Regions from separate parts of the Arthrobacter sp. UYNi723 genome, predicted to be linked through region 2. Evidence: riboswitches for the same ligand, from Rfam matches in the RefSeq annotation. Region 2 holds a riboswitch; the other holds the start of a gene.
What was found. A riboswitch is a leader RNA that binds a small molecule or an ion and turns the genes downstream of it on or off. The one in region 2 is predicted to bind glycine.
Positions count from the first base shown of each region.

Region 1: linked by a shared signal. The riboswitch ahead of gcvP (aminomethyl-transferring glycine dehydrogenase) and the one ahead of gcvP (aminomethyl-transferring glycine dehydrogenase) in region 2 are both predicted to bind glycine.

Region 1 is NZ_JBSRZM010000045.1:4,701-16,395, forward strand. It holds gene ACVWY0_RS21240 (ABC transporter substrate-binding protein) at 219-1,010, shown strand; gene ACVWY0_RS21245 (amino acid ABC transporter permease) at 1,007-1,972, shown strand; gene ACVWY0_RS21250 (amino acid ABC transporter ATP-binding protein) at 1,990-2,757, shown strand; gene ACVWY0_RS21255 (heavy metal-responsive transcriptional regulator) at 3,221-3,610, opposite strand; gene merA (mercury(II) reductase) at 3,783-5,228, shown strand; gene ACVWY0_RS21265 (DM13 domain-containing protein) at 5,545-5,922, opposite strand; glycine riboswitch at 5,981-6,078, shown strand; gene gcvP (aminomethyl-transferring glycine dehydrogenase) at 6,240-9,092, shown strand; gene gcvT (glycine cleavage system aminomethyltransferase GcvT) at 9,187-10,299, shown strand; gene gcvH (glycine cleavage system protein GcvH) at 10,465-10,848, shown strand; gene glyA (serine hydroxymethyltransferase) at 10,845-11,695, shown strand, end outside.
Region 2 is NZ_JBSRZM010000006.1:6,947-18,641, reverse strand. It holds gene gcvP (aminomethyl-transferring glycine dehydrogenase) at 1-2,697, opposite strand, end outside; glycine riboswitch at 2,897-2,994, opposite strand; gene ACVWY0_RS06530 (TetR/AcrR family transcriptional regulator) at 3,175-3,714, opposite strand; gene ACVWY0_RS06525 (MFS transporter) at 3,782-5,368, shown strand; gene ACVWY0_RS06520 (Dps family protein) at 5,381-5,860, opposite strand; gene ACVWY0_RS06515 (nitrilase-related carbon-nitrogen hydrolase) at 6,073-7,212, shown strand; gene ACVWY0_RS06510 (agmatine deiminase family protein) at 7,209-8,234, shown strand; gene ACVWY0_RS06505 (APC family permease) at 8,249-9,811, shown strand; gene ACVWY0_RS06500 (AMIN-like domain-containing (lipo)protein) at 9,927-10,475, opposite strand; gene ACVWY0_RS06495 (DUF4193 domain-containing protein) at 10,712-11,014, opposite strand; gene ACVWY0_RS06490 (glycosyltransferase family 2 protein) at 11,254-11,695, shown strand, end outside.

The DNA.
Region 1 (11,695 bases), on a different contig from region 2:
GGCGCGCCTGCACGCAGACCGGCGTGCAGGCGGTCAGAAAACAATCCCATTCATGGGCCACACCAACCAAGAGGTAAACAATGTCGTTTTCTCCGTCCAAGAGGACAAAGGCGCTGGCGAGTCTCGCCATCGGCCTTCTTTCTCTGACCGGTTGCACCAATGCATCACAGACCTCGGGGGGAGCTGCCCCGGGTTCCACTGGCTTTGATCCCGCCTCTGTGGCCAGGGACGATGCCCTCGCCGCGAGCGTCCCTGAGGCCATCAGGAGCAAGGGCACCCTCACGGTGGGCGCCGACACAACGTACGCACCTGCCGAATCCCTGGGCGGCGCCGATGGCCAGACCCCGGTGGGCTACAACGTGGATTTCGCCAAGGCCATCGGTGCGACCCTCGGCCTGAAGGTCAGGGTCCAGACGTCGGAATTCACAGGAATCCTGCCCGCTCTCGGTGCCAAGTACGATCTGGGAATCTCCTCCTTCACAATCAACGCGGAGCGTCTGAAGGCCGTCAACATGGTCAGCTACTTCAATGCCGGCACGTTGTGGGCCGTCCAGAAGGGCAACCCGAAGAATTTCAGCGTCGATGACATCTGCGGCAAAATCGTGGGGGTGCAGACCGGCACCACCCAAGAGGACCCCGACGTCTCCGGCCGGTCCAAGGCATGCACGGATGCCGGAAAACCGGGCGTCAACGTTGTCACTTTGAAAACGCAGACAGATGTGACCACCCGTCTGGTGAACGGCAGCATCGACGCCATGGCCGCCGATTCCCCCATCATCGGCTATGCCCTCTCGCAGACCGGCGGCAAGCTGGAGGCCCTTGGCGATGTTTACGCTGCGGCACCGCAAGGAATCGCGGTCGCCAAGAGCGACACCGCCCTGTCCGAGCTCATGAAAAACGTCATGAACAAACTCATCAGCGACGGGACCTACGGGAAAATCCTGGACACATGGAGCAACACCAAGGGCGCCGTCACGAAGTCTGAAGTGAACCCGGCGGTAGGCAATTGAGTACCCTCGCACCCACCGATACCAGCGACCGCAGGACCGGTGCCGCGCACCGGAAACCGGAACTGATCGACGCCGTTCCGGTCCGCCATCCCGGCCGCTGGGCCGGCGCCGTCCTCATCCTGCTGTTCGCCGCGCTGCTGGGCCAGAGCCTGGTCACCAATACCAATTTCCGCTGGGACATCGTCGGCACCTATTTCATGGACGTGCTCGTCATCCAGGGCATCGGCTGGACGCTGCTGCTGACAGTCCTCTCGATGGTGATCGCCATCGTGCTGGCCATTCTCCTGGCCTTCATGCGCCAGTCAGATAATCCCCTGTTCCGCGGCGTGAGCTGGACCTGGGTCTGGTTCTTCCGCGGCACACCGGTCTACACCCAGCTGGTGTTCTGGGGCCTCATTTCCGTTCTTTATCCCAAGATCGCCCTGGGGATTCCGTTCGGACCGGAACTGTTCAGCTTCAGCACCCAGGACGTGATCACCGCCTTCATGGCAGCAATCCTGGGACTGGGGCTGAACGAGTCAGCCTATCTGGCCGAAATTTTCCGCGCCGGCCTGAAGTCCGTCGACTCCGGCCAGATGGAAGCCGCCGAGGCCCTGGGGATGCGCAAGTCCAAAATCATGTGGCGGATCATTCTGCCCCAGGCCATGCGCGTCATCGTGCCACCCACCGGCAATGAGACCATCGGGATGCTCAAGACCACCTCGCTGGTGCTCGCGGTGCCATTCACCCTGGACCTGACATTCGCAACCAACGGCATCGCCAACCGCAGCTACTTGCCCATTCCTTTGCTGATCGTGGCCGCCCTCTGGTACCTCGTGATCACCAGCATCCTGATGGTGGGCCAGTACTACGTTGAGCGCCACTTCGGAAAGGGCGTGGACAACATCGTCCCTGCCCCGGTCAAGCCGACCCCTGCGGCCGCCGCAGCCAAAGCACCCAAAATAGAGGATGAGCTACCGTGACCATCACCAACGACCTCATGACGAAGGAGACCCTCGTCCGGATTGACGGGGTCCACAAGTACTTCGGAGAGCACCATGTGCTCCGCGGGATCGACATGGCGGTCCGGCAGGGCGAGGTTTCCGTGCTGATCGGCCCGTCCGGGTCGGGGAAGTCCACGTTGCTGCGCTGCATCAACATGCTGGAAACCATCAGCGCCGGCCGGATCCACGTCCGCGAAGAACTGATCGGCTACCGCGAGTCCCGCGGCCGCCTGCATGACCTGACCATCAAAGAGATCGCCGCCCAGCGCAGGGAGATCGGCATGGTCTTCCAGCGCTTCAACCTCTTCCCGCACCGTACGGCGCTGCAGAACATCATCGAGGCGCCCACCCAGGTCAAGCGGCAATCCAAGGTGAAGGCCAGATCACGCGCGATGGAGCTTCTGGACCGTGTCGGTCTCGGCAACCATGCCAACCATTATCCCGCGCAGCTCTCGGGCGGCCAGCAGCAGCGCGTGGCCATCGCCCGTGCATTGGCGATGGAACCTGAACTGATGCTCTTCGACGAGCCGACCTCTGCCCTGGACCCGGAACTCGTGGGCGAAGTGCTCAGCGTGATGAAAGACCTGGCCAAGTCCGGCATGACCATGATCGTGGTGACCCACGAGATCGGCTTCGCGCGCGAGGTCGGAGACACCCTGACGTTCATGGACGGCGGCGTCGTCGTCGAAAGCGGCAACCCGCGTGACATCATCGCCAATCCGCAGCAGGCCCGCACCCAGGAGTTCCTCTCCAAGGTTCTCTGACGGCTCAACCCAGGCGGTCCGGGCGTGATGTGCGAAGCTGATCATGCCCGGACCGGCATTGGTGTCTACGGCCGGGTCACTCGAGCCACGTCTCGACAGTTGGGATGGCGTCGCCGGTGACGTGTTCCACGGTGCGAAGGCAACGATCGGATTAGCCTGAAGCCTCTGGAACAACGTCGTCTCCGACGGGGAGGCTCCGTCTACGTCGGCCACCTTCTGTGAGTATGCGCGGTCCGCGAGGCGGGCTGGGCAGCAACCCGCGCCCACCCGCGGAACAAAGACGGCTGGGGCGGCTGGAACCACGAAAACCCCGAAATCTCGCGGGTTGGGTCAACTGTAGTGACACAGATTTCATGATTTTGTCTCACTGCAGGTGACCCAAAGCGAAGAATCCCCGGGGCGTAACCGCGTCTGGCCGAACTACTGCAGGTCCCGGCCGGCAGACAGGCGGTGGAGGTGGTTCTCAGAGGTAGCTGCAGATGCGATCGGGATCGCAGCCCGCGGAGGTCCTGGCTGCGACGGTGGCGTGGAGCCCGGCGACGGCGGAACGGAGCGCCATCAGCTCGGCAATCTGGTTATCAAGGTCGGCCAGTTGCCGGGTGAGCAGACCCTGGACGTGGGTGCACGGAGTCTCTCCGGCGTCGCGGAGGGCCAGAATCTCCCGTATCTGCGCCAGTGCCAGTCCTGCTGCGCGCCCGCGGCGGATGAAATCAAGCCTTGTCACGGATTCCTGGTTGTAAGCCCGGTATCCGTTGCTGGAGCGCTTTGCCGCAGGCAGCAGCCCGCTTTCTTCATAGAAACGCAGGGTCTTCGCCGTCACGCCGGCCGCTGCCGCTGCCTCGCCTATGCGCATCATGAACCTCTATCTGTGGAGCCGCGAACCTGCTGGCTTGACATTACAGTGTAGGGGAAGGTTGAGAATGAGAGGCAGGCATCTGCCCTCAGCTGAGGGTGGGGGGCGAAAAGTCGCCGGGGCAGTGCCGGGTATCACGCGGACTGCCGGCGTCAGAACAAAGGGAGGGTTCATGACCGGGGCATCGGTTTTTGAGTATGATCTGGCCATCATCGGCTCCGGGGGCGGGGCGTTCGCCGCGGCGATACGGGCCACGAACCTGGGCAAGCGGGTGTTGATGGTCGAACGCGACACCGTGGGCGGGACATGTGTGAACACGGGGTGCATTCCTTCCAAGGCTCTGCTGGCTGCGGCGGAGGCCCGACACGTGGCCTTGGACGCGTCCGGGCGCTTCACGGGCATCAGCACCTCCGCCGCCCCGGTGGAGATGGCCCAGCTCGTCGAGGCCAAGCGGTCCCTGGTCGAGACCATGCGGGCGGAAAAGTACGTGGATCTGGCCGCCGAATACGGCTGGGAGGTCCGCCACGGCACGGCCGTGTTCGCCGGCACTCCGTCCGAGCCTGTCCTGGCGATCACCGCCCCCGATGGTGCCGGCACGACGGTGAGCGCCGAACACTATCTGGTGGCGACCGGCTCAGCCCCCTGGATCCCGCCGGTCCAGGGGCTGGCGGACGTGGAGTACCTGACCTCCACCAGTGCTATGGAACTGGACGAGGTGCCCGCATCCATGCTGGTTCTCGGCGGCGGGTACGTGGCGCTGGAACAGGCCCAGCTCTTCGCCCGGCTGGGAACGAAAGTGACCATGCTGGTCCGCTCCAGGCTGGCCTCGGCCGAGGAACCCGAAGCCGCCCACGCCCTGATGGGGGTTTTCGCTGATGAGGGAATCCGGGTCGTCCCCAGAGCCGCCGTGTCCTCCGTCCGCATCGATCCGGCCAGCGGGGACGCCGTCGCGACCGTTGCCGTGTCCGGAGGACAGGAGGAGTTCCGTGCCGCCCGGCTGCTCATCGCGACAGGGCGGCGCCCGGTCACGGAGGCACTTAACCTGGACGCCGTCGGCGTCGCAACAGGGGACCGTGGCCAGATCCTGGTTCAGGCCACGCTTCGTAGCACCAACCCCAGGATCTGGGCCGCCGGTGACGTGACTGGCCACCGTGAGTTCGTATACGTCGCGGCCGCCCACGGAACGCTGATGGTGGAGAACGCGTTCAACCATGCCGGCCGTGAGGTGGACTACCGGAACCTACCCAGGGTCACGTTCACCGGCCCCGCCCTGGCAGCCGTGGGGATGACCGACATGGAAGCCAGCCAGGCAGGCATCAGGTGCACCTGTCGGGTCCTGCCCCTGCAATACGTCCCCCGCGCCCTGGTGAACCGTGACACCCGGGGCTTCATCAAGATGGTCGCCGATGCCGATACCGGACGGATACTCGGCATCACCGCGGTCGGCAAGGAAGCCGGGGACATCGCCGCCGCCGGGGTCTACATCCTTGAGGCCGCCATGACCGTCGAGCAGGTCGCGAATCTCTGGAGCCCCTACCTGACCATGGCCGAAGGCATCAAAATCACCGCGCAGTCGTTCACCACCGACGTCTCCAAACTCTCGTGCTGCGCCGCCTGATCGCTTGTGCCAGCCGGGAACGTGGACTTCGGCGCGCGTTGGTTTGACCCGGCCTTGAATTCCGCACTTACGCAACTCATTTGTTCACAGGTGCCTTCATCATTTGCTACGCATCCCGCGAGGCTCACCGATGCAGTTGGCGGTGATCATGCCGTGTTTCGGGCCATCGTCCTGAGCGCGGCTGCGTTCTGGACGGTGAACAGTGATTGCGGAGGGATTGCCGGCCTGGGATAACTTCACCTGACCCGGTCGCGTCGGGATCGGTGAGCTGGGTGATTCTTCAGGCGTGGCGTTGCCCTTCTTGCCGGAAGGATGCTTATATCTTCAGCTCTGCGGCGGCGAAGGAGACGGCGAATCGCGCACACCAAATACTGACCGAGCTGTAGTCGCCCAGCACCGTCCCGGGCGGGATCTCGTAGTTCTGATCGCCCTTGTTGGCTTTGAGTAAGCCCAGGTCCAGGTATGCCCCGTCGTCGAAGACATGCCAACCGGCCGTTCCCTCAATCACTGGGGCGTCGCTGAGCCATACCCGAAGGTCCGGGCCATCGGAAGTATCAAGGCCTTCGAACCGGAGGACCCGTCTCCCGTCGGGGAGCTCGAGGATTGCTCCGTAACGGCCCTTATGGCTCCTCAAAAGGGCCGTTACGGAGCAATCGATGGTGATGTGACGCCGGAGCCGGCGGAAATCTTGCACACGATCCAGAATCCGGCTAATCTGTGAGACGTGTCACGGACAAAATGGCACATGCTTTTGATCTGCGGCGGGAGAGTCCTGCCGGTACGTTCAGCAGGCGCCGTAGGAGCAAATCCTCTCCGGGAATCTCTCAGGCCCACGTACCGCCGCGGTTAGGCAACTCTGGAAAGTAGTCCGGCAACGGGCTCACCGACGGTGCAAGCGTCACCCTGCGGCAAGCAGGTGGGTGCGGAAACTCTCAGGTCCGATACAGAGCGGGGAGGAACCCGAATCAATGTGGCGTACCCAGCGCGCCACCTGAATTATGGAGTTCCTTCATGACCATCCAGTCGTCCCCTTCCACCTTTGCCGATCGGCATATTGGTGCGCGCCGCCAGGCCGATATTGACACCATGCTCAAGGCCGTTGGCTATGACAGCGTTGACGGCCTCGTGGACGTTGCCGTCCCCGACTCCATCCGCCAGGCCAAGCCGCTGGCACTTAAGGACGCCCTCAGCGAGGTCGAGGTCCTTGCCGCGCTGCGGAAGCTCGCGGCGAAGAACAAGACGGCTGTCCAGATGATCGGCCAGGGTTACTACGACACCGTGACGCCCGCGGTCATCCGCCGGAACATCCTCGAAGCCCCGGCCTGGTACACCGCGTACACCCCGTACCAGCCGGAGATTTCGCAGGGCCGGCTTGAGGCTTTGCTGAACTTCCAGACCATGGTCCAGGACCTGGTGGGCCTGCCCATCGCGAACGCGTCGCTGCTGGACGAAGCCACGGCCGTCGCTGAGGCCGTCCTCATGATGCGCCGGGCCAACAAGAACAAGGAGGCCCGGGACGGCAAGACCGTCCTGGATGCTGACTGCCTGCCGCAGACCATCGCGATCGTTAAGGGCCGCGCCGAGGCCCTCGGGTTCGAGGTGGAGGTCGCTGACCTGTCGAAGGGCCTGCCCGACGGTGTCATCAACGGCATCGTGCTGCAGCAGCCGGGCGTGTCCGGCCGGGTCTTTAACCACGCCGCAGTGATCGCGGCTGCCAAGGAGCGCGGCGCGCTCGTGACCGTTGCCGCCGACCTGCTGGCGCTGACGCTGATCACCCCTCCCGGGGAGCAGGGCGCGGACATCGCCGTCGGCTCCACCCAGCGCTTCGGTGTGCCGCTGTTCTTCGGCGGCCCGCACGCCGCGTACATGGCAGTGGCAAAGGGCCTGGAGCGGTCCATGCCCGGCCGCCTCGTCGGAGTGTCCAAGGACGACGCCGGGACTCCCGCGTACCGTCTGGCGCTGCAGACCCGTGAGCAGCACATCCGCCGCGAGAAGGCCACGTCCAACATCTGCACCGCGCAGGCGCTGCTGGCCATCGTCTCCTCGTTCTACGCCGTCTACCACGGCCCCGACGGCCTCAAGGCCATCGCCGAGAAGGTCCACCACAACGCCCGCACCCTGGCAACCACGCTGAAGGTCGCCGGCCGCGACCTGGTCACCGAGACCTTCTTCGACACCGTCACGGTCCGCGTCCCGGGCAAGGCCGCCAAGGTCATCGCCGCCGCCGAAGCGCGCGGCATCAACCTGCGCCACATCGACGAGGACACCATCGGCGTCTCAGCCGATGAAACCACGACGACGGATGTCCTCTCCGCCATCGCCGTCGCCTTCGGCGCCGGTCCGGTTGTGGACGCGAAGGGCTTTGAACTGCCCGACTCGGTGCTCCGCACGTCCGAGTACCTGCAGCACCCCGTGTTCAACACGCACCGTTCCGAGACCCAGCTGCTGCGTTACATCCGCAGGCTTTCGGATCGGGATCTGGCGCTGGACCGCACCATGATTCCGCTTGGTTCCTGCACCATGAAGCTGAACGCCACGGCCGAGATGGAGGCCATTTCCTGGCCGGAGTTCGCCTCCATCCACCCGTTCGCCCCGGACTCCCAGACCGTGGGCTGGCGTGAACTGATCAGCGGGCTGGAAGCTGACCTCGCGGAAATCACCGGTTACGACCAGGTGTCCCTGCAGCCGAACGCCGGATCGCAGGGTGAGCTTGCGGGCCTGCTGGCGATCCGCGGCTACCACCTGTCCCGCGGCGATGACCAGCGCACGGTCTGCCTGATCCCGGCTTCGGCCCACGGCACCAACGCCGCCTCCGCCGTCCTGGCCGGCATGAAGGTCGTTGTGGTCGCCACCGCGGCGGACGGCAGCATCGACCACGCGGACCTGAACGCCAAGATCGAGGCCAACAAGGACGTCCTCTCGGCGATCATGATCACCTACCCCTCCACCCACGGCGTCTACGACGCCGACGTCACCGAAATCTGCGACGCCGTGCACGCTGCCGGCGGCCAGGTGTACGTGGACGGCGCCAACCTGAACGCCCTCGTGGGCCTGGCACAGCCGGGCAAGTTCGGCGGCGACGTCTCGCACCTGAACCTGCACAAGACCTTCTGCATCCCGCACGGCGGCGGCGGACCCGGTGTTGGCCCGGTCGCAGCCAAGGCCCACCTCGCGCCGTTTATGCCGGGTGATGCCAACAAGGCAGCCCACGAAGCGGGCCACGGCGTGGCCATCTCGGCGTCCAACTACGGCTCCGCCGGCGTCCTGCCGATCTCCTGGGCCTATGTGAAGCTGATGGGTGCCGAGGGCCTGACCGAGGCCACGAAGTCGGCGCTGCTGGCGGCGAACTACGTCGCGGCCCGGCTGAACGAGTACTTCCCGGTCCTTTACACGGGTGAGGGCGGTCTGGTGGCGCATGAGTGCATCCTGGACCTGCGTGATCTGACGGCCAGGACCGGCGTCACGGCCGAGGATGTGGCCAAGCGCCTGATCGACTACGGTTTCCATGCCCCCACCCTGGCGTTCCCGGTTGCGGGCACGCTGATGGTGGAGCCCACCGAGTCCGAGGATCTGGTGGAGATCGACCGGTTCATCGACGCGATGATCACCATCCGGAAGGAAATCGACCAGGTGGCCAACGGCGACTTCACCGTGGAGAACAGCCCGCTGCGCCACGCACCCCACACCGCGTCCGCCGTCGTCACCTCCGACTGGACCCGCGAGTACCCGCGTGAGCAGGCCGCCTTCCCGGTCCACCACCTCAAGCAGGACAAGTACTTCCCGCCCGTCGGCCGCATCGACGGCGCCGGCGGGGACCGCAACCTGATCTGCTCTTGCCCGCCCATCGAAGAATTCGCGAACTAGTTTCCTCCCGGTGGTTGAGCTTGTCGAAACCCCTGGATCTTTACAAGCTCGACCACCGGGGCTCGATCTCCTGTAGGTATGAAAGGCTTTCACAATGACTGAGAACTACACCGCTCTCTACGAAGAGCACAAGAAACTCGGCGCTTCCTTCACCGATTTCGGTGGCTGGCAGATGCCCCTGAAGTACAGCTCCGAGCTGGCCGAGCACCACGCGGTGCGCAACGCTGCCGGCCTGTTCGACCTCTCCCACATGGGCGAAGTCTGGGTCTCCGGCCTGGAAGCCGGCGCGTTCCTGGACTACGCACTCGTGGGCAAGCTCTCCGCCATCGCGGACGGGAAAGCCAAGTACTCACTCATCTGCAACGCCGACGGCGGCATCATCGATGACCTCATTGTCTACCGTTTCGGCGACGAGAAGTACCTCGTGGTCCCCAACGCGGGCAACGCACCCACCGTCGCCGTCGCCCTGGCCGAACGCGCCGTGGCTTTCAACGTGAAGGTGGAGGACGACTCCGCCATCACCTCGCTGATCGCGGTCCAGGGCCCCAAGGCCGAGGCCATCCTGCTCAAGCTGACCGATGCTGCCCAGCATGCGCTGGTCACCGACCTGAAGTACTACGCGTTCAACGAGCTCACCGTTGCCGGCCACAGCGTCATCCTGGCCCGCACCGGGTACACGGGCGAGGACGGCTTCGAGCTCTTCGTAGCGAACGACGGCGCCGCCTCCCTGTGGGCGTCCGTCGCCGAAGCCGGGGCTGAGTTCGGCATTGTTCCGTGCGGCCTCGCCTCACGCGATTCGCTCCGCCTCGAAGCCGGCATGCCGCTGTACGGCAACGAACTGTCGCTCGAACGGTCACCGTTCGACGCCGGCCTGGGTGGCGTTGTGGCGCTCAAGAGCAAGGAAGGCGACTTCGTGGGCCGCTCCGCCCTGGAAACTGCCAAGGAAGCCGGATCAAAGCGTAAGCTGGTTGGCTTGAAGGGACTGGGCCGTCGCGCCGGCCGCGGGCACTACCCGGTGCTCAAGGACGGCGCCGTGGTTGGCGAAGTCACCTCCGGCCAGCCCAGCCCTACCCTCGGCTACCCGGTGGCGATGGCCTATGTCGACGTCGAGCACGCCGAGATTGGCACCGCCCTGGACATCGATCTGCGCGGCAAGGCAGAGTCTTTCGAGGTTGTCGCCCTGCCGTTCTACAAGCGCCAAAAGTAACCACAGTGCGGTGGTTGAGCCTGTCGAAACCCCTGGATCTCGACAGGCTCGATCACCGGGGCTGCCGGATGCCAGCCCCGACACCCCTGAACGCTCTCTCACTTGTTGCGGTGTTTGGGCGGACGCTCTCTCACTTTTGAACACGAAACGTAAGGATTGATTCACATGGCTAAGGTTGCCGCTGAACTGAAGTACTCCGCCGAGCACGAGTGGATTGCCTTTGATGGCTCTGGGCCGTCCGTTGTTGGCGTGTCCGCTGTTGCCGCTGAGGCCCTGGGCGACATCGTCTACGTGGACCTGCCCGAGGTTGGCTCCACTGTGACCGCAGGGGAGACCTGCGGCGAGATCGAGTCCACCAAGTCCGTTTCTGACCTTTACTCCCCGGTGACGGGCGAGGTCACGGAAATCAACGAAGACGCCGTCGGCGATCCCGCACTGATCAACTCCGATCCGTACGGTGCCGGCTGGCTGTTCAAGGTCACCGTTGAGTCAGAGGGTCCGCTGCTGTCCGCCCAGGAATACGCCGAAGTAAACGGTGGCGAGCTGTGAGCACGGCCGCTGAAACCGCAGTCTTCGAGCAGGTAGTCTCCGCGAGCCTGGACACCGACCTGTCGGTGCTGGACCCGGAGATCGCCGTCAAGATCGACGACGAACTGCGCCGCCAGCGTAATGGCCTGGAAATGATCGCCTCCGAGAACCACACGGCTGTTGCCGTGATGCAGGCGCAGGGCTCGGTCCTGACCAACAAGTACGCCGAGGGCTACCCGGGCAAGCGCTACTACGGTGGCTGCGAGCACGTGGACGTCATCGAGCAGCTGGCCATCGACCGCGTCAAGGCCCTGTTCGGTGCCGAGTTCGCCAACGTGCAGCCGCACTCCGGCGCCCAGGCCAACGCCTCGGTCATGCACGCGCTGATCAAGCCGGGCGATACCATCATGGGCCTGAACCTGGCCCACGGCGGCCACCTGACGCACGGCATGAAGATCAACTTCTCCGGCAAGCTCTACAACGTGGTCCCGTACCAGGTCCGCGAAGACACCCATACCATTGACATGGCCGAGGTGGAGCGCCTGGCGCTGGAGCACAAGCCGCAGCTGATCGTCGCCGGCTGGTCGGCCTACGCCCGCCAGCTGGACTTCGCCGAATTCCGCCGGATCGCCGACCTGGTGGGTGCCTTCCTGATGGTGGACATGGCGCACTTCGCCGGTCTGGTGGCAGCTGGCCTGCACCCGAGCCCGGTGCCGCACGCCCACGTCACCACGTCCACCACGCACAAGACCCTCGCCGGTCCGCGCGGCGGCATCATCCTCTCCAACGACGCCGCGATCGCCAAGAAGATCAACTCGGCTGTCTTCCCCGGACAGCAGGGCGGCCCGCTGGAGCACGTCATCGCCGG
Region 2 (11,695 bases):
GGCGGACGCGGTGTGGGGTGCGTGGCGCAGCGGGCTGTTCTCCACCGTGAAGTCGCCGTTGGCCACCTGGTCGATTTCCTTCCGGATGGTGATCATCGCGTCAATGAACCGGTCGATCTCCACCAGATCCTCGGACTCCGTGGGCTCCACCATCAGCGTGCCCGCAACCGGGAACGCCAGGGTGGGGGCATGGAAACCGTAGTCGATGAGGCGCTTGGCCACATCCTCCGCGGTGACGCCGGTCTTCGCCGTCAGCTCACGCAGGTCCAGGATGCACTCGTGCGCCACCAGCCCGCCTTCACCGGTGTAGAGGACCGGGAAGTACTCGTTCAGCCGGGCCGCGACGTAGTTCGCCGCCAGCAGCGCCGACTTCGTCGCCTCGGTCAGGCCCTCGGCACCCATGAGCTTCACATAGGCCCAAGAGATGGGAAGGACACCGGCGGAACCGTAGTTGGACGCCGAGATGGCCACGCCGTGGCCCGCTTCGTGGGCTGCCTTGTTGGCATCACCCGGCATGAACGGCGCGAGGTGGGCCTTGGCTGCGACCGGGCCAACACCGGGTCCGCCGCCGCCGTGCGGGATGCAGAACGTCTTGTGCAGGTTCAGGTGCGAGACGTCGCCGCCGAACTTGCCCGGCTGCGCCAGGCCCACGAGGGCGTTCAGGTTGGCGCCGTCGACGTACACCTGGCCGCCGGCAGCGTGCACGGCGTCGCAGATCTCGGTCACGTCGGCGTCATACACGCCGTGGGTGGAGGGGTAGGTGATCATGATGGCCGAGAGTACGTCCTTGTTGGCCTCGATCTTGGCGTTCAGGTCCGCGTGGTCGATGCTGCCGTCCGCAGCCGTGGCCACCACAACAACCTTCATGCCGGCCAGAACAGCCGAGGCGGCGTTGGTGCCGTGCGCCGAAGCCGGAATCAGGCAGACCGTGCGCTGGTCATCGCCGCGGGAGAGGTGGTAGCCACGGATCGCCAGCAGGCCCGCAAGCTCACCCTGCGATCCGGCGTTCGGCTGCAGGGACACCTGGTCATAGCCAGTGATCTCGGTCAGCTGGTCTTCGAGGTCGGCGATCAGTTCACGCCAGCCCACGGTCTGGGCGTCCGGGGCGAACGGGTGGATGGAGGCGAACTCCGGCCAGGAAATGGCTTCCATCTCGGCCGTGGCGTTCAGCTTCATAGTGCAGGAACCAAGCGGAATCATGGTGCGGTCCAGCGCCAGATCCCGATCCGAAAGCCTGCGGATGTAACGCAGCAGCTGGGTCTCGGAACGGTGCGTGTTGAACACCGGGTGCTGCAGGTAACCGGAGGAACGTTCGACGGCGGCATCCAGCGCGAACTCAGTGTCAGTGCCGGCGGCCGCGTCCACCGCTGCGGCACCAAAGACTTCCAGCACACCGGCGACGATGGCCGGGGTTGTGGTTTCGTCGGCGGAGAGCCCCACGGTGTCGCCGTCGATGGGGCGCAGGTTGATGCCCTTGGCTTCCGCGGCCGCCACAAGAGCGGCGGCCTTGCCGGGCACGGAAACCGTGACGGTATCAAAGAAGCTTGTGTGCAGTACGTCCAAACCGGCAGCCTTCAGGGATGCGGCGATAGTTGCAGCATGGCCGTGCGCGGTCTCGGCGATTGCCTTGAGGCCGTCGGGGCCGTGGTAGACGGCGTAGAAGGAGGAGACGATGGCCAGCAGCGCCTGCGCGGTGCAGATGTTGGACGTGGCCTTCTCACGGCGGATGTGCTGCTCACGCGTCTGCAGCGCCAGACGGTACGCCGGAGTCCCGGCGTCATCCTTGGACACCCCGACGAGGCGGCCCGGCATGGACCGCTCCAGGCCCTTCGCCACCGCCATGTACGCGGCGTGTGGGCCGCCGAAGAACAGCGGCACACCAAAACGCTGGGTAGAGCCGACGGCGATGTCCGCGCCCTGCTCCCCGGGAGGGGTGATCAGCGTCAGCGCCAAAAGATCGGCGGCCACGGTCACGAGCGCGCCGCGCTCCTTGGCTGCCGCGATCACGGCGGCGTGGTTGAAGACCCGGCCGGACACGCCCGGCTGCTGCAGGACGATGCCGTTGATGACGCCGTCGGGAAGGCCCTTCGACAGGTCGGCGACCTCCACCTCGAACCCGAGGGCCTCGGCGCGGCCCTTAACGATCGCGATGGTCTGCGGCAGGCAGTCAGCATCCAGGACGGTCTTGCCGTCCCGGGCCTCCTTGTTCTTGTTCGCGCGGCGCATCATCAGCACGGCCTCTGCCACCGCGGTGGCTTCGTCGAGCAGGGAGGCGTTCGCGATGGGCAGGCCCACCAGGTCCTGGACCATGGTCTGGAAGTTCAGGAGCGCCTCAAGCCGGCCCTGCGAAATCTCCGGCTGGTACGGGGTGTAGGCGGTGTACCAGGCCGGGGCTTCGAGGATGTTCCGGCGGATCACGGCCGGGGTGACGGTGTCGTAGTAGCCCTGCCCGATCATCTGCACAGCAGTCTTGTTCTTGGCCGCGAGCTTCCGCAGCTCGGCAAGGACCTCGACCTCGCTGAGGGCGTCCTTAAGTGCCAGCGGCTTGGCCTGGCGGATGGAGTCGGGGACGGCAACGTCCACGAGGCCGTCAACGGTGCTGTAGCCAACGGCCTTGAGCATGGTGTCGATATCGGCCTGGCGGCGGGCGCCGATGTGCCGGTCAACGAAAGTGGCCGAGGCCGAATTAACACTCACAAGGAACTCCATAACTAGGGCGGCGCAGGGTACGCCACATCGACTCGGGTTCCTCCCCGCTCTGTCCGGGACCTGGGAGTTTCCGCGCAGCCTGCTTCCGCAAAGCTGACGCTTGCACCGTCGGCGGGCACAGCGGTCCTGCCATTCCGGAGTGATCCGGGATGTTTCAGGCGGGCGGCCTGCCACTTTCCAGAGTTGCCTGGCCGCGGCGGTACGTGGGCCTGAGAGATTCCTGGGGAGGATTTGCTCCTACGGCGCCTGTTGTACCTGCTAACAGAACTCTCCCGCCGCAGATCAAAGGCATATTCAAATTTTGTGGCGGCCGCAGATGGTCGCCACGCGGTCCAATTCTCCTATGCCCCGGGCCGTCGGGCAAATGAAGTCGTCGGATTCTGCTCAATCATTCCGGTGTGGAGCTCCAGCGCGCTCGGATAGACGCGGGCTGCACCAGAAGGCTGGCCGAATGATTGAGCAGAATCAGCCGCGAAGCCGCTCCACGGCAGCGAGGAGCTCCTCAATGTCCCCATGCCTGCCCCGGCCGTCCCCGGTGGTGCCGCTTTCCCACATGGCGTTGAAATACAGCCCGTCCCCCATATACAGCACGGCTTTCGCCATGGCCGTGCCGACGTCGGCCGCGATCAGGTCCAACCATTGCTGCTGGATGGCGGCAAAGCGGCGCCGGGCCTCTTCATGGGCCACTTCAGCCAGGCGTGTGGCGGCCACGAAGGATCGGTCCATGGGCGAATCGGACCAGAGCGAGGAACGGATGAAGTAGGCCGCCGCACCTTCGGCTGCTGCGGCCATCAGCGCGAGATCCTCGACGGCCAGGCGGTCCAGGCGTTCCAGCACCGCAGCGATCAGCGCTTCCTTATTGGGGAAGTGGTACAACAGGCCACCTTTGGACACCCCGGCCCGCTTGGCCACCGCGTCCAAAGTGGCAGCCCGCTCCCCCACATCAATCAGGAGTTCTTCAAATGCGTCGAGGACTGCATCTCGGGCTACGGGTTTTCTGGGCATGGCTTCAATCATGCATGTTCCGGGCTCCGTTTCTTAACTATACCGTCCAGACGGTATAGTTATCGACATGACGTTGTCCGCACAGTCCAACCAGAACACCCGAAGCACCTCCGCGACGGCAGCCGGTCTCCCGCCGTCAGGCCCCAGGAAGTCGCCCTGGCGCGACTGGCTCGCGCTGGCCCTGCTGATGTTTCCGGTGCTCCTGGTTGCGGTGGACAACACGGCGTTAACGTTTGCGCTTCCGGCCATCGCGAGCAGCCTGGAAACTACCGGAGTCCAGTTGCTGTGGATTGTGGACGCCTATCCCCTGGTGCTTGCCGGCTTGCTTGTTGCCATGGGCAGCATGGGTGACCGGACCGGGCGCCGCCGGCTGCTGTTGACCGGCAGCGTTGGATTCGCCGCGGTCTCAGCAGTAACAGCCTTCGCCCCAAGCGCGGAGTGGCTGATCGCGGGACGGGCGTTGCTGGGGTTCTTCGGCGCCATGCTGATGCCCTCCACCCTGTCGCTGATCCGCAACATTTTTCCGGACCCAAACCGGCGTCGGCTGGCCGTGGCCATCTGGGCGGCCGGCTTCTCCGGCGGCGCCGCCCTGGGTCCCATCTTTGGGGGCTGGCTGGTAGAGCAATTCTGGTGGGGCGCAATCCTGCTGGTCGCTGTGCCCATCATGCTGCCACTGCTGGCGTTCGGCCCCGCGTTCATCCCGGAATCAAAAGATCCGCGGCCCGGACGGGTGGACGTGCCCAGCATCGCCCTGTCCCTGTTGGTTATGGTGCCCGTTGTGTATGGCATCAAGGAGCTGGCAACCGAAGGTTTCGGGGCCGCTCCGGTGGGGCTTGTCGCCTTTGGCCTGGCCATGGGCGTCGTCTTTGTCCGCCGCCAGCAGCGGCTGGCCAGCCCCCTGCTGGACATGTCCCTGTTCGGCAACCGCGTCTTCAGCACCGCCATTACGGCAAACGTGCTGGCCCTGTTCTCCTTCAACGGCTTCATCCTGTTCCTCGCCCAGCACCTGCAGCTCCTGGACGGGATGACACCGTCGGCCGCCGGAATAGCCATGATCCCGGCACTGGTGGCCACAGTATTGGCCGGCCTGGCCGTGGTGCCGCTGGTCCGGAAAGTGCGGCCGGGTTTTGTGGTGGCGGCTGGCCTGGCCCTGAGCGCCACCGGCTACGGAATCGTGGTCTTTGGTGATCACGGCTCCGGCCCGGCCCTCCTGCTGGCCGCGCTGCTCATCCTCGCCCTGGGGGTGGGCACAGCGGAAACCATTTCCAATGACCTCATCCTGGGCTCCGTTCCGGCGGAGAAGTCAGGAGCGGCGGCCGCCATCTCGGAGACGGGCTATGAGGTGGGGTCCCTGCTGGGGACGGCGGTGCTGGGCTCCACCCTGACTGCCTCCTACCAGCGCAATCTCCTGCTGCCGGCCGGAGTGGAGGAAACGGCATCCGGCACTGCCGTGCACCAGGCCGGCGAAACTTTGGCGGGCGCCGTGGAGCTGGCCGGCAGCCTTCCTGCTCCGCTGGCCGAAGCGCTCCGCGGCGCAGCGCGCCTGGCGTTTGATTCGGGTGTCCACACTACTGCGGCGATTGCGCTGGTACTGATGGCGAGCGCGGCAGTCCTTGCCGCCGTCGTACTCCGTAAAGTTCCGACGGCGGACTAGGACTGACGGGGCTTACTTGGCGTCAGGGGCGGTGACGCTGGCGGAGGCCTTCATGGTCTCGGCGTTCACCATCCACGCGTACTGCTCCAGCTTGGCGATGAATTCGTGGAGCAGGTCCGCGGTGGTGGGATCCTCTTCGTCCACTTCGTCATGGACCTTGCGCATGGTGCCCACGGCAGCCTCAAGCGCGGCAACGATCCGCTCGATGGCGTCCTTCGTGTTAATGAGGCCTTCGGGGAACTGCGCGAGGCTGGTGGACTTGGCCACGGTGGCACTGCGGCCGTCCGGCAGGGCATGCAGGGCGCGCATCCGCTCGGCCACATCATCCGCGAACTGCCGGGCGGCATCCACGATTTCGTCCAGCTGCAGGTGAAGGTCCCGGAAGTTGGTCCCCACAATGTTCCAGTGAGCCTGCTTGCCCTGGATGTGCAGCTCGATCAGGTCCGCAAGTACGGCCTGCAGGTTATTGGTCAGGGTCGGTGAAGCTTTCATGAATCCTCCTCGATTGGTCCAGTAGTCCCGACGCTATCAGCCACGGGATCGATCGGGGCAGGCCGGAAGCAAATTTCTCAGTGAGCTTACTAATCTCACGGAGCGAGACAAAAGAATGGAATTCATTTAAACCATTGCGCGAAAGTCGTCGACCCTTCATACTAAATGAACGTCATTCATTTAGTGACGGTCGTCTCACTGGAAGTAAGCACATGATTGAAATTTCCTGCCTCGACTCACCCACGTCCCTGGCCCGGACAACGCCGTCCGTCCGCCCTGCCCTTCGGGTGGGCGTTGTGCAGCACCGCTGGCATGCAGACGCTGCCGTCCTGCAGGCGGAACTCGATGAAGGAATCGGCCGCGCAGCCAGGCTCGGTGCCACGGTGGTATTCCTCCCCGAACTCACCCTCTCCCGCTACCCCGCGGACACGCGCCCGGAGAATGACACCACGCGCCCTGGAGCGGTGCGGCCCCGGCCGTCGGACATCGCTGAGGACCTGCTCACCGGACCCACCTTCCGGTTTGCTGCCGAGTCGGCCCGCCGCCACGGCGTGGCTGTCCATGCCTCGCTGTACCAGCAGGCACCGAACCCGGACGGCAGCGACGACGGCCTGGGGCTGAACACCGCCGTCCTGGTGTCGTCCGAGGGCGAACTGCTCGCCCGCACGCACAAGCTCCACATCCCGGTCACCGCCGGCTACTACGAAGACAAGTTCTTCCGCCAGGGGCCGGCGGCCGCGGATGCCTACGAGGTCCACGCGCCGGCACAACTGGGCGGCGCCCGGCTGGGCATGCCCACCTGCTGGGACGAATGGTTCCCGGAGGTGGCCCGGCTCTACTCCCTCGGTGGCGCAGAGATCCTGGTCTACCCCACCGCCATCGGCTCAGAGCCGGACCACCCGGAATTCGACACCCAGCCGCTGTGGCAGCAGGTCATTGTGGGCAACGGCATCGCCAACGGGCTCTTTATGATCGCCCCCAACCGCTGGGGCAGTGAAGGAACGCTGAACTTCTACGGCTCCTCCTTCATCTCCGACCCCTATGGCCGCGTCCTCGTGCAGGCCCCGCGTGACGCCTCCGCAGTGCTGGTGGCAGACCTCGACCTGAACCAGCGGCGGGACTGGCTGACGCTCTTCCCCTTCCTGTCCACGCGCCGCCCCGATACCTACGGCCGGCTTACGGAACCCGTACGCCGTGACCAGCCGCTCGGCGGCGAAGAGCCAGGGATTTCGACAGGCTCAATCAACGGGCACGCAGGCTCAATCACCGGGTACGCAGGCTCAATCACCGGGTACGCAGGCTCAATCACCGGGTACGCAGGCTCAATCAACCGTCAGCAGGTGACCGCATGAGCACGTGGCGCATGCCCGCCGAAACCGCTCCGCAGGAGCGGCTGTGGATGGCCTTTCCGACCGGCGGCTACACGCTGGGCGACACGGAGGAAGACGCCCACGCTGCCCGGTCCACCTGGGCAGCGGTGGCCAACGCCGCCGTCGAATTTGAGCCGGTCACCGTGGTGGTTGACCCCGACGACGTCGGCATCGCCGCACGCTATCTGCACCCGGCCGTCGAGGTACTTGCCGCCCCGCTCAACGATGCGTGGATGCGGGACATCGGCCCCACCTTCGTGCTGGACCGGGACGGAAGCCTCGGCGCCGTCGACTGGGTCTTCAACGGCTGGGGCGCCCAGGACTGGGCGCGCTGGGACAAGGACGCGCTGATCGCCGGCGAAGTCTCAGGCCGCTCCGGCGCCACGCACATTGTCTCCGCGCTGGTCAACGAAGGCGGCGGCATCCAGGTGGACGGCCAGGGAACCGTGCTGGTGACCGAAACCGTGCAGCTGGATCCGGGCCGCAACCCGGGACTCAGCCGGGCCGACGTCGAAGCCGAACTGGCCCGGACCATCGGCGCAACACAGGTGGTCTGGCTCCCCCGCGGACTGGCAAGGGACTCGGAACGGTTCGGCACGCGCGGTCACGTGGACATCGTGGCCGCCATTCCCTCCCCCGGCACACTGCTGGTGCATTCCCAGCAGGACCCCCGCCATCCGGACTTCCAGGTAAGCCGCGACATCATCGAGCACCTGCGCACCACGAGGGACGCGGCCGGACGGGAGTGGAACATCATCGAAGTCCCCGCCCCTGAAGTGCTCTGGGATGACGAAGGCTTTGTCGACTACAGCTACATCAACCACGTCGTGGTCAACGGCGGCGTCATTGCCTGTACCTTCGCGGACCCCAACGATGACAAGGCGCTGCAGATCCTGGCAGAGGCCTACCCCGGCCGGCGTGTCGTCGGGATCGACGCGCGGGAACTCTTCGCCCGCGGCGGCGGAATCCACTGCATCACCCAACAGCAGCCTGCTGCCTCGTAGAAAGCGCTGGACAAATGACACAAACCACCCGCAAGAGCACGCCCGCCGGCCAGCCGGCCGGGACTGACCCGGCCGGAACCGCGCACGGCATCACGGCCAAGGGCCTGAAGGGCGGGCAGCTGGGCCTCCTCGCCGTCATCGTTCTTGGCATTTCCACCATCGCACCGGCCTACACGCTGACCAGCGCCCTGGGCCCCACGATCAACGAAGCCGGGCTCCAGCTGCCCGTCATTTTCCTGATCGGGTTCATCCCCATGATCCTGGTGTCACTCGCCTACCGGGAACTCAACGCCGACTCCCCGGACAGCGGCACCACGTTCACCTGGGTCACCAAGGCCTTCGGCCCCTGGGTGGGCTGGATGGGCGGCTGGGGACTGCTCGCCGCCAACATCATCGTCCTGTCCAACCTGGCGGGCGTCGCCGTCGACTTCTTCTACCTCTTCCTTTCACAGCTGACGGGTGCGCCTGAACTCGCGGACCTCGCGGCCAATAAGCCATTGAACGTCCTGACGTGCTTCGTGTTCGTGGCCCTCGCCGTGTGGGTGAGCTACCGCGGCCTGCACACCACCAAGCTGGTCCAGTACGGACTCGTCGGATTCCAACTGCTGGTCCTGGGACTTTTCGTCGGCATGGCGTTCGCGAACTGGTCCACGTCGGAAACGGCCATCCCCTTCAGCTGGGAGTGGTTCGACGTCACCAAGATCGAGACGTTCGGGCAGATCGCTGCCGGCATCTCGCTGTCGATCTTTGTCTACTGGGGTTGGGACGTGTGCCTGACGGTGAATGAGGAAACCGCCAACGGCAAAAAGACCGCGGGGCTCGCCGGCACGCTCACCGCCGTCGCTGTCCTGGGGATCTACCTGCTGGTGAGCATCGCCACCATGATGTTCGCCGGCGTCGGAGATACGGGTGTGGGGCTGAACAACACTGAGAACCACGAGAACCTCTTCACGGCGCTGGCCTCGCCGATCATGGGGCCGTTCGCCATCCTGATGTCCCTCGCCGTGCTGTCCAGTTCCGCTGCGTCCCTGCAGTCCACGTTCACGTCGCCGTCGCGCAGCCTGCTGGCCATGGCCCACTACGGTGCGCTGCCCGCGCCGTTCAGCCACATCAGCAAGCGCTTCTCGACGCCGGGCTTCGCAACAGTGGCGGCGGGCATCCTGTCCGCTGGGTTCTACGCAGTGATGCATGTGATCAGCGAAAACGTCCTGAACGACACCATTCTGGCTCTTGGCCTGATGATCTGCTTCTACTACGGCCTGACCGCCATCGCCTGCGCCTGGTACTTCCGGAACAGCGTGTTCAGCAGCGTCCGCAACTTCGTGCTGCGGCTCCTCTGCCCGGTGCTGGGCGGTGTCGGATTGTTTGTGGTTTTCCTGCAGACAGCCATTGACAGCTGGGCGCCGGAATTCGGCAGCGGCTCCGAGGTCTTCGGGGTTGGACTGGTCTTTGTCCTGGGGATCGGAATCCTGGCGCTCGGGGCTGTGTTGATGGTGATCATGGCACGCCTCCGCCCCGGGTTCTTCCGGGGCGAGACCATTCGCCGCGATACCCCCGCGCTGGTGGTGCCCGAGTAGTTGCGCCACCCACAGCACACAGAACGGCGCCCTGCCCGGAAAGTCTCCGGAGCAGGGCGCCGTTCTTTGGTTTTCCTGATCTTGTCTCAACTGCGGTACAGCAGCGAACCGCCGGTCACCAGAAGTGCGCTACATCCACCACCATGCGCGATCCGGATCCGGGGCCGTCCAGGGTGAACACCCGGAACGGGAGCCGTGCACGGACGCCGAGGCCGAGGCTGGTGTAGCCTTCAAAGCTGCCTGCGTACGCTACCTGACGGAAGGTCTGGTATCCCGAAACGTTCGACAGTTCGGCCTTGGCTGCCGGGCTGTACGTGACGTTGTAGTTGCTGTCGTAGGACGGTGCGTTCACAGTGACCTGGAGGAACGCGCTGCCCTGCAGCGGGATACTGAAACCTGAACCGTCCTGGACCACTACGGGAACGTACTGGGCGGTGTAGCCGGCCACAGGGCCGTTGAGATCAACCACCATCCGGTCGAAGCAGTAGTGCTGCCCCGTCCGAACGTTGGTTACTGATGCGGTGCTCATCGCCGGATTTGATTCGGCCAGCGATCCCCATGCAAGTCCGCAATAGGATGTGGTTGCCGAGGCGGGCCCCGGAGCCAGGAAACCCAATCCAACAGCCATCAAAATGACTGTCAGCCACGTATGAATCTTTTTCATTGTGGGCCACCCTTCGAGTGATTAGGTAGCTCAAGCGTAGGAGCCTCCGGAGCCACTCAACAGGGTTGTTGCCGCTTCGGCGCGGAACCGTTAATCGGCCTTGGTTCCGGTCACGCGGGCGTAATTCTGAAGCACTTAACGGGGCCATCGAAACGCTATTAACACCGTTTCTGCACCCTGCCGTTATGCATAATAACGACGCCGGCGCGCCTCACCGGAGTGTCGGCGTCGGGCGTTCAGCCTTCGCACTCGATGCAGTACTTCAGGCCGTTCTTTTCGCGTGCAACCTGGGACCGGTGGCGGACCAGGAAGCAGGATGCGCAGGTGAATTCATCGGACTGTTCGGGAACCACAATGACGGTCAGTTCTTCGCCGGAGAGATCGGCTCCGGGAAGGTCGATGCCTTCGGCGGTGTCGGTCTCGTCGACGTCGATGACAGCGGTCTGGGCACTGCCGCTGCGGGATGCCTGCAGGGCCTCCAGCGACTCGGCAGAAGCCTCGTCGTCAGTCTTGCGTGGAGCGTCGTAATCGGTAGCCATGGCATGTTCACTTTCGTCGCTGCACGGCACCATTTCAGGCACCTCAGTGAAGCAGTTTAGGTCATTATGCCGCTACTTGGGCAACAGTGTGGCCAACCAGACAGATTTCGTCGCTTCGCCCTCTGCAGACGGGGTAATTGATGGAATCTTGAGGGCATCCGGGGGCGAAATCTGAGAAGTCGCCTGCAGGATGGGTTCGCAGGCCGCTGGGGTCTGCGAAACCACCCAAGGAGGCCGCCGTGGATGCCGCACTGCCCCTCCCGCCGGCCGACGTGACGCGCTCGTCTGTAGTTCATCCCACCCGCCGGGCAGCCCGCGTCGCATCCGATTCCGGCGAGGCTACCCCAGCATCACTTGGCCTGCGCGTAGTCGTGCTGGTGCCCGCTTACAACGAGGCCGGCTCGATCGGGGAAACCCTCGATGGCCTGATGCTCCAGTCCCGTCCCGCGGACCTCATCGTGGTCATCCCCAATGGCTGCACCGATGCAACGGCCTGGGAAGCGCGGAAGTACCCGGTGACCGTGATGGAACTTCCTCGATTGCAACACCGCAAATCCGAGGCCCTGAACCGGGCATGGGCAAAGTACGCAGTCGACGCCGACGTAGTCATCTGCCTCGACGCGGATACGGTCCTGCCCCCGGACGCAGTTGAAGCCTGGTCCCGGGAGTTCAGCGCCGAAA